Regions from separate parts of the Rothia sp. HMSC065G12 genome, predicted to be linked through region 2. Evidence: predicted binding sites of a transcription regulator. Region 2 holds the regulator's gene; each other region holds the start of a gene.

What was found. The regulator HrcA, encoded in region 2, represses chaperone genes, less so after heat shock. The targets are predictions, from matches to a motif close to TTNGCACTCGNNNNNNNCGAGTGCNAA.
Region 1: groL (chaperonin GroEL) is a predicted target of HrcA. The motif match lies at 1,117-1,143, and genes of this name have one in related genera.
Region 3: groES (co-chaperone GroES) is a predicted target of HrcA. The motif match lies at 2,195-2,221, and genes of this name have one in related genera.

What each region holds. Positions count from the first base shown of each region.
Region 1 is NZ_KV804811.1:5,639-8,897, reverse strand. It holds gene HMPREF2804_RS02545 (DUF3263 domain-containing protein) at 1-154, shown strand, start outside; gene HMPREF2804_RS02540 (LytR C-terminal domain-containing protein) at 296-847, shown strand; gene groL (chaperonin GroEL) at 1,222-2,844, shown strand; gene HMPREF2804_RS10680 (hypothetical protein) at 3,023-3,259, opposite strand, start outside.
Region 2 is NZ_KV804815.1:412,373-415,631, reverse strand. It holds gene HMPREF2804_RS07050 (DUF3097 family protein) at 63-914, opposite strand; gene hrcA (heat-inducible transcriptional repressor HrcA) at 1,145-2,245, shown strand; gene dnaJ (molecular chaperone DnaJ) at 2,343-3,259, shown strand, end outside.
Region 3 is NZ_KV804814.1:13,236-16,494, forward strand. It holds gene groL (chaperonin GroEL) at 120-1,709, opposite strand; gene groES (co-chaperone GroES) at 1,839-2,126, opposite strand; gene HMPREF2804_RS04345 (class I SAM-dependent methyltransferase) at 2,372-3,259, shown strand, end outside.

The DNA.
Region 1 (3,259 bases), on a different contig from region 2:
GTACCAGGGCACCAAAGAGAAGGCGATTACCGCGCTCGGGCTCACCCCGATCGCCTACTACCAGAAGCTCAATACGATGATCGATAGCCAGCGTGTGATCGCCGCCGAACCCATCCTGATGCACCGCCTGCGCGAGGTTCGCGACCGCAGCTAAAGGCACCCGCACCGATGTGTGCATGAGCGCACGCCAATCTGAACAGGACGGATAAAGCCCCATACGGTACCCTGTAAGAGAGAGCTTTGGCAGGGCTCCACCGCGCAGAGCGGTACATCTATTACTCAACCTAGGGAAGTCATGAGCCAATACCCGCACGATGAATTCGACGACATCGACGAGAATACCGCCCGCCGTGGAACATACCGCGGTGTTATTGACGACCCTTCCAAGAGCCCCAAAGGCATTATTCCCGTTGTCGTCGCCGGTATTTTAGCGCTCGTGCTCGGCGGCGCCATGTACATTAACCACCCGCGCAGCAGCTCGCCCGAGGCCGCCGCGCGCGCCAAGAGCTACAGTGCCCCCGCCTCGCCTTCGGAATCATCGTCGCCCTCTGTCTCGGCATCCGAGCAGGCTAAGGATGCGAACGTGGCGGTCTATAACGCATCCGCGCCCGGCGGGTCTGCGGCCAAGGCAAGCGCCGCGCTTGAAGGTTACACGATTACCGAAACCGCGAACTGGTCGGGCACCCCGCCTCAGTCCAGCACGGTCTACTACAAGGACGAGGCCAAGAAGTCGCAGGCCGAAGCTATTGCGAAAACTCTGAATATCACGACGGTTCAGGAGAGCTCAGACACCTCGATTCTGGGCGAGAACGATATTGTGGTGGTGCTTGCCGCCGACTACAGCTAAACGGCATCATCCGGCTTGATACCGCGGTGTGCGGTACCGTTTATCATCCCCGCTAGTTTCGGGAACGTTCTATGAGCCCTATGCGCTCGCATATAACATCACCCCGGCGCTCGTACCTGGTTCTTCCGCTCCGTGCATTCGCACGCGAAGCCGTACCCGTTCACCCCATTGCGGCTTTCCGTGCGCCTCAAGAATGCGCTGAGGGCGATTAAGCTAAATTCGGTGCTCAAAATGTTTGCCCTCGGGCGCACCAAGTGCCAAAATTGTTTTTAGCACTCGGCGCCTTCAGGTGCTAAAACCGGTATCAAAATCTGCTTCGGCAGACCGGAAAACCTGAGCGCTCCATTCGAAACGTCCAGGAGGGATATCGCCACATGGCAAAACTTATTGCTTTTGATGAAGAAGCTCGCCGCGGTCTAGAGCGCGGACTGAACACTCTAGCCGATGCCGTTAAGGTAACTCTTGGCCCCCGTGGCCGCAACGTCGTGCTTGAGAAGTCGTGGGGCGCACCCACGATCACCAACGACGGTGTTTCCATCGCCAAAGAGATCGAGCTTGAAGACCCCTATGAAAAGATTGGCGCCGAACTCGTCAAAGAGGTAGCCAAGAAGACCGACGATATCGCAGGTGACGGTACCACCACCGCAACCGTGCTCGCTCAGGCGCTCGTGCGTGAGGGCCTGCGCAACGTGGCTGCCGGTGCTGACCCGCTGAGCCTCAAGCGCGGTATTGAGAAGGCTGTTGAGGAGGTCACCAAGACCCTGCTCGACTCCGCGAAAGAAGTTGAGACTGAGGAAGAGATCGCGGCAACCGCATCCATCTCTGCGGGCGATCAGGAGATCGGTAAGCTGATCGCTCAGGCTATGGAGAAGGTCGGCAAGGAAGGCGTGATCACCGTTGAGGAATCCAACACCTTCGGCCTGCACCTGGAACTCACCGAGGGTATGCGCTTCGATAAGGGCTTCCTCTCCGGCTACTTCGTGACCGACCCCGAGCGTCAGGAAGCCGTGCTGGAAGACCCCTACATCCTGGTGGTCAACCAGAAGATCTCGAACGTGAAGGATCTGGTTCCCGTTCTTGAGAAGGTCATGCAGTCCGGCAAACCGCTGCTGATTATCGCCGAGGATGTTGAGGGCGAGGCTCTGGCGCTGCTCGTGCTGAACAAGATGCGCGGCTCCATCAAGTCCGTTGCCGTGAAGGCGCCCGGTTTCGGTGACCGTCGCAAGGCTATGATGGCTGATATTGCGATCCTCACTGGCGGCCAGGTTATTACCGAAGAGGTTGGCCTGTCCCTGGATACCGCAACCCTTGAGATGCTGGGTAAGGCACGCAAGGTTGTTGTCACCAAGGACGAGACCACCATTATTGAGGGCGCTGGCGACGCCGCCGCACTTGAGGGCCGCGTGGCACAGATTCGCGCCGAGATCGCAAACTCCGATTCCGACTACGACCGCGAGAAGCTGCAGGAGCGCCTGGCAAAGCTCGCCGGTGGTGTGGCTGTGCTCAAGGCTGGCGCGGCAACCGAGGTTGAGCTGAAGGAACGCAAGCACCGCATTGAGGATGCTGTGCGCAACGCAAAGGCAGCCGTTGAAGAGGGTATTGTCCCCGGCGGCGGCGTGGCACTGATTCAGGCGGGCGCGAAGGTCTTCGACAAGCTCGACCTGAAGGGTGACGAGGCAACCGGCGCGAACATCGTGCGTGTGGCTATCGATGCGCCGCTGAAGCAGATCGCAACGAACGCTGGCCTTGAGCCCGGCGTGGTTGTCGATAAGGTTCGTTCCCTACCTGAGGGCACCGGTCTAAACGCTGCAACCGGCGAGTACGAAGACCTCATGGCTGCGGGTATTAACGACCCCGTGAAGGTGACCCGTTCCGCTCTGCAGAATGCCGCATCGATCGCCGGTCTGTTCCTGACCACCGAGGCTGTGGTGGCGAACAAGCCTGAGCCCGCATCCGCTGCGGCACCGGCTGCTGACCCGATGGGCGGCATGATGTAACGTTTCCCAACTGAGGGAGTATGTTGAAGCTCTCCGGGGTGGGTTCCTGACCCGGCACAATGCCGGGTACGGAATCCACCCCCGGAGAGCTTTTGTCTATGCTCTTCCCCTCTCAGGACCGCGAGCAGGTGGTTTTTGGCCCGCGCAGGTAGGAAAATCCTACCTTTTCGGCAAAATACTACCTGCTCGCGCGTATGCGTGATTGCTCGCGACGTGCGCCGTGATTCGTTCGGGATGGGCGAGCCGCGCGGTATGCTGGATTTATGATGCCTAACACCACCTCCAAATCTTCCGAAAACAACGCCCCCGATACCCCCGCCCGTTCCGACCAAAATGCAAAGAGTATCGGCTCGCGAAATTCATTTCTGAGCATCGGGTCGGTGAACTCATTCTGCAGCATTGGCTCTGTAAATTC
Region 2 (3,259 bases):
CGTGTTTTACCGAACGCCTTGCCAGAGGCGCGGCATAGACAACCTGAGCTACTCACATTACCTTATTCAGTCAGAAAATCAATGAGCGACTCAACAGGTCCTAGCAGCGTAGGATCAAGATCAGAATAAGAGTCAACTCGGGAAAGAATACGTTTCCAGGCGTTTGCCACGTCTTCCTGGTTTTGATGTGGCTGTCCCAACCGACGTAGAATTCCTTTCTTCCAGTCCTCACCTCGAGGCACCTGCGGCCATGCCGGAATTCCGAGAACCTGCGGCTTGACGGCCTGCCAAATATCAATGAAAGGGTGCCCCACAATCTTAATATTTCCAGCAGCGCCGGGAACAGCTAAAGCCTCCGCCACAACACGTTCTTCCTTGGTGCCTTTCAGAAGATGATCCACAAGAATTCCAAGTCGTCGCTCTGGACCGGGGGAGAACTCTTCAACGGCAGTTGCTAAATCATCAACACCATGAAGGGGCTCGACCACAATACCTTCAACCCGCAGATCATGGCCCCACACTTTCTCGACGAGTTCCGCATCATGAAGCCCCTCAACCCAGATTCTGGATGCGCGCGCCACCCGTGCTGGAGCGTTTTCAACTGCTACCGAACCAGAACGAGAAATTTTGCGCCCTGAGGTCTTTCGTGGTGTTGGGGCAACAATCTCAACCGGTTCGCCCTCAAGAAAGTACCCGATTCCTAAAGGAAAATTTTTGACCCGTCCGTGAGCGTCTTCAAGCCCGAAAAATATTTCTCCACCGATACGTTCGGCACGCACTACTTCGCCAACCCACCCGTTAAGATCCTCAAGGACCATCCCGCGTTTTAGCTCGACCCGACGAGGAGAAGCAGGCCTGTTATTTATTGAGGCACGTGATAGATCTTGTGCACCCCAAGCGTATCGTTCACTCATATCTTGCATCCTTCGTACAACGGCACCACGGATATTGCCTGGTTTCCGCAGGTTAGCTTCTGGCAGAACCCATCCAATTCTAAAGTATTGATAACTCGCTTCTGGCGAAAGACTAGTACCGTTAGGGGTTACCCGGCTATGATAAAAGTAGTTTTTAGCACTCTCTCAACAAGAGTGCCAGATTATGCTTTTCCAGATTGTTAACCACCGATAGGGTCGCAAGGAGTACCATGTCACACGAACGCCGCATGCGCATACTGCAGGCAATCGTTGAAGACTACGTGCGCACAGGCGAACCCATAGGTTCAAAGACGCTGGCACAGCGCCACCATCTTCAAGTATCCAGTGCCACGATACGCAATGATATGGCAGCTTTAGAAGAACAGGGACTTTTGAGCGCACCGCACGCCAGCGCTGGGCGTATTCCTACAGAACAGGGATACAGGTTCTTCGTCGATGCTCTAACCGCGCCGCGTGCTCTCTCTGCAACCCAAGTTTCGGCGTTACGGCAAATTCTTGAAAGCGCACACAGCGTAGAAGACATGATTGAAGCCGCCACCCGAACACTTGCGCATCTCACGCATCAGGTAGCACTTATCCAGTACCCAACACGTAACGCTGGAACTCTCTTGCATCTTGAGTTCGTACCCCTAGATTCACGCACGCTTTTAGCATTGCTTATCAGTGATCTTGGCACAATCCACCGGGTTACCGTGATATTGCCGGAGACTACAGCCTTATCGCATGATGAAACTGTGTCAGCTCTTGCAGCGATTAAAGAAAACCTGCTTAAAATGCTTCAGGGTTTACCCTTCGAAAACATAAGTGCATTGCTGCCAGAAGCGCATCATCCAGCGTTGCGAGGTCGTTCTCCGGAGCTTACCGAAGCTATCGTGGATCATCTGCGAGCACAACCTTATTTTGAACGAGATATTCGCTTCGCGATCTCTGGCACCTCAAACCTAGCACGAAGTCACGACGACTTCTCGGCGAGCATAGCTCCCATTTTGGATGCGCTCGAAGAACAAGTTACGCTGCTTCGCGTGCTGTCTCACGCATCGGTTCAAGAAGCCGGGTACAGTGTAAGGATCGGTCACGAGAATACGGAGCAAGCGCTTCAAGGAGCTTCTATTGTCACTGGTGAATACGATTCACCCGTTGTAGTTTCATACGGCAAACAACATTTACCAGATAATGAAGGCGCCTTGGGGAAGCATACGGCAAAACTTGGCGTGGTGGGTCCAGTCCGCATGGATTACCGTGGTAACATTGCGGCGGTGAACGCGGTAGCTCGCTATCTAGGTCATGTCTTAGGCACACGAGCATCATGACATCGTGCGAGTAATTCCTCAGAACCCCGTAAACTTACCGATTTTATATTGACACCATATCCGGAGCACTCCGGTACGAAAAGGATAGAAGAAACACGTGAGCGATCACTACTCAACTCTTGGAGTCTCGAAGGATGCAAGCCCCGAAGAGATCAAAAAAGCGTACCGTAAAAAGGCGCGTCAACTGCACCCCGACGTTAACCCATCCGAAGAGGCAGCTGAGGAATTCAAACGTGTAACCCTCGCCTACGAAGTACTCTCAGATAACGAGAAACGCCGTAATTACGACGCTACCGGCGATGAACAGGGTCGTGCAGGATTCCCTGGAGGCGCAGGAGGGTTCGGCGGCTTTGGCTCAGGAAGTTTCGGGTTCCAAGACCTTTTCGATATGTTTACCGGAGGCGGTGGACAAAGCGGTCCCGCATCCCGCGTACGCCAGGGACAAGACGCACTTATCAACGTCTCGATATCCCTTAAAGACGCAGTTTTTGGCGTCGAAAAGACTGTAGAGCTTAACACGGCCGTCACTTGTAAATCCTGTGAAGGTGAAGGAACCGCTCCCGGAACCCACCCCGAAACCTGTGAGACCTGTCATGGCCAGGGATTCATGCAGCGCCGTGTTCAATCCATCCTAGGAACCGTCATGCAGCAGGTAGAGTGCCCCAGCTGTCAGGGATATGGCACCGTCATCAAACACCGCTGCCCAGAATGCCACGGACAGGGCCGTGTGGGCGAAAAACTCCCGCTGACCTTCACCGTTCCCGCCGGTGTTAATGACGGAGCCCGCATACGTCTGCGAGGTAAAGGCGAAGCTGGACTCAATGGTGGTCCCAATGGCGATCTTTATATTGATCTCAACGTTAAGCGCGATAAATACTTTGTTCGCGATGGTGATAATCTCACCACAACGGTGAATATTCCTATGGTCGCAGCCGTTTTAGGAACCACCGTACCCTTAGAAACCTTCGATGGGGTTCAAGAGATCACCATCCCTGAAGGCGCACAAAGCGGCGA
Region 3 (3,259 bases), on a different contig from region 2:
CAGTATCCGGTTCGAGGCTGCGCTTGCGTTTATTTCAGGCCAGTCTGCATCAAGCCCCTACAGATAGTTGTTGCCCGGTTCAACGAGATTTTCTCTCCTCGAACCGGGCAACCCATCAATTATTCGTCTTCGTCCTCTTCTTCGGGCTTGGTAACCACCAGAGTCTCGGTCGTGAGTACCAAAGCCGCGATAGATGATGCATTCTGCAGCGCAGAGCGGGTGACCTTCACGGGGTCAATTACGCCCGCTTCGAACAGATCAACATACTCACCGGTTTTGGCGTTGTAACCGTGACCAACGGGCTGTTCGGCGACCTTTGCCGCCACCACATAGCCGTCGTCGCCAGCGTTTTCGGCAATCCAGCGCAGCGGCTGTACCAGGGCGCGGCGTACAATCTGCACACCTACGTTTGCGTCGTGGCTATCGAGTTCAAAACCGTCGAGCGCCTTGCTGGCGTGGATCAGTGCCGAACCGCCACCGGATACGATGCCTTCTTCAAGAGCCGCGCGGGTAGAAGACACAGCGTCTTCGATGCGGTGCTTACGTTCCTTAGCCTCAACCTCGGTTGCCGCACCCACCTTGATCACGCCCACGCCACCGGCGAGCTTCGCCAGGCGTTCCTTGAGCTTTTCGCGATCCCACTCGGAATCGACGGCCTCGATCTCTCGGCGCAACTGCTGCACACGGTCTTCAACCGCTTCCTTGCTGCCACCGCCGTCCACAATCGTGGTGGTGTTCTTGGTGACGGTCACGCGGCGCGCCGAACCGGTTTCTTCGAGAGTTGCCTGAGCCAGGTCGATACCCAGTTCGGGGGTAATCACGATGCTGCCGGTCAGAATGGCGAGATCCTGCATAATAGCCTTGCGGCGATCGCCGAACCCGGGAGCCTTAAGCGCCACAACGTCGAGAGTTCCGCGGAGCTTATTCACCACGAGGGTGGACAGTGCTTCACCATCAACGTCTTCGGCGATAATGGTCAGCGGTTTTTTCGCCTGTACGACCTTCTCCAGCAGAGGCATAATCTCGGCAACAGTGGAGATCTTACCCTGGTAGAGCAGAATGAGGCTATCTTCAAGAACCGCTTCGCCACGCTCGGCATCGGTCACGAACGAAGGCGAAAGGTAGCCCTTGTCGAACTGCATACCCTCGGTAATGTCAAGCTCAATCTCAGTGGAGGAGCCGTCCTCGATAGTAATGACGCCGTCCTGACCGACCTTCTCAAAAGCAGATGCCAAAAGCTCGCCGATCTGGTCGGACTGAGCCGAAATAGCGGCAACATGCGCAACTTCCGGGCCCTGTACCTCGCGGGCATCCTGAAGCAGACGCTCGGAGACCTGCTCAACGGCGGCCTCAATGCCACGCTTCACCTCCGCAGGTGCCGCACCGCTTGTTACGTTGCGCAGCCCCTCATTCACAAGTGCCTGCGCCAGCACGGTTGCGGTGGTCGTACCGTCACCGGCAACGTCGTTAGTCTTGGTGGCTACCTCTTTAGCGAGCTGCGCGCCCAAGTTTTCGTAGGGGTCTTCAAGCTCAACTTCGCGGGCGATCGAGACACCATCATTCGTGATAACCGGTGCACCCCACTGTTTATCGAGCACAACATTGCGCCCGCGTGGGCCGAGGGTAACCTTGACCGCATCGGCGAGTTTATCAACGCCGGCCTGCAGGGACTTACGGGCGGCATCGTTGAATTCAAGCTGTTTAGCCATGAATATTCGCTACTCCTTGAGGGTTGTGAGCGTTCGATATCGTAGAAGGCGCGCGTGCGCCGAATCTAGGTCATGTATAGCGGATGCGCCGCGCGAGAAACCGGCGGCGCATCCTGCATATATGCGAAATTAGTCGACGATCGCCAGAACGTCACGAGCGGAGAGAATCAGGTATTCCTCGCCCTGGTACTTGACCTCGGTACCGCCATAGCGGGAGAACACGACTACGTCACCTTCAGCGATATCGACGGGAACGCGGTTGCCCTTATCGTCCACACGACCGGGGCCCACAGCTACTACGCGAGCCTCCTGCGGCTTCTCCTTTGCAGTTTCGGGAATAACCAGACCGGATGCGGTGGTCTGCTCAGCCTGCTCTAGTTTGACAACTACTCGGTCTTCGAGGGGCTTAATAGCCATAGGTATGCTCCTTTTTAGTCAGCGTTTTTAAAAATTTGTGAAGCGGTTTAGCCCTAGTGCCTGGGCGTTTAGCACTGCACCGCTTCGAGTGCTAAATTCAACTTTAGAATCCCGGCGGCACCCGGTCAAGAATGCGCGCCGTTTCGAGGGCGGCGTTTCGCGCACAGGATAATACGCGAGCGCCCCGTGAACCTGCCGCAGCATCCAAGCCTTCTGCATATGCTCATGCCACTACACTTAAGCCTATGGTTGATTTTGTGCCCCCGCCGCCGTTTGCATTGCCGCCCGAGTTGCCTTTTACCCGGCAGGCGTTAGATGCCGCGGATGCGCTTTTCCCCTATAGTCAAGAGCACTCGCTCGAACAGGTTACGCGGCTGCGGGCGCAGGGGTTTACGCCCGATGAGACCGCCAATATTCTCAGCCTTGTTAAGGCGCGCACTCGGGCGCTGTCAAAGTTCGGCGATAGGGCGCGCACTATGTTTTTGACCGAGCACGGCGCGCAGCAGGCGACTCGACCGGTTGTTGCTGCCGAGCACGTGGCCGTGTTTGCCCGTGCCGGGGTTCGCTCGGTTGCCGATCTGGGATGCGGTATCGGCGCGGATTCGTTGGAGTTCGCGCGCGCATCCTTAGCGACTGTTTCTGTGGAGCTTGACCCGTTGACGGCATCTTTTGCTGCCGCAAATCTGGCGGATTTTTCGGGTTCACGGGTTGTGGTCGGTGATGTGACGAATTTTAACCCCGAGAGTTTTCGTGATGGCAACGGCAAGGTCGTGCAGGGCATATGGCTTGATCCGGCCAGACGTGATCTGACCGGAGTCGTAAAATCCCGTACAGAACGTATTTTTGATCCCGAAGCCTATTCTCCACCGCTTTCGTTCGTGGTGGATCTGGCCAAAACCGGTATGCCAATGGGTGTCAAACTTGGTCCGGGGATGCCGCATGAGGCTATTGCGCGCCCTGAGGATATTCGTAGTGAGGCGAACCCGCATCCGCGTGTCACGGCGCAGTGGGTTGAGCATGAGGACTCTCTCGTGGAGTTGGTGCTTTGGTTTAACGCTTTGGCTCAGGAGGGTGTTGCACGCACGGTCACGGTGCTGCGGCAGGAGGCGACGGGACAGGCTGAAGACAAGGGC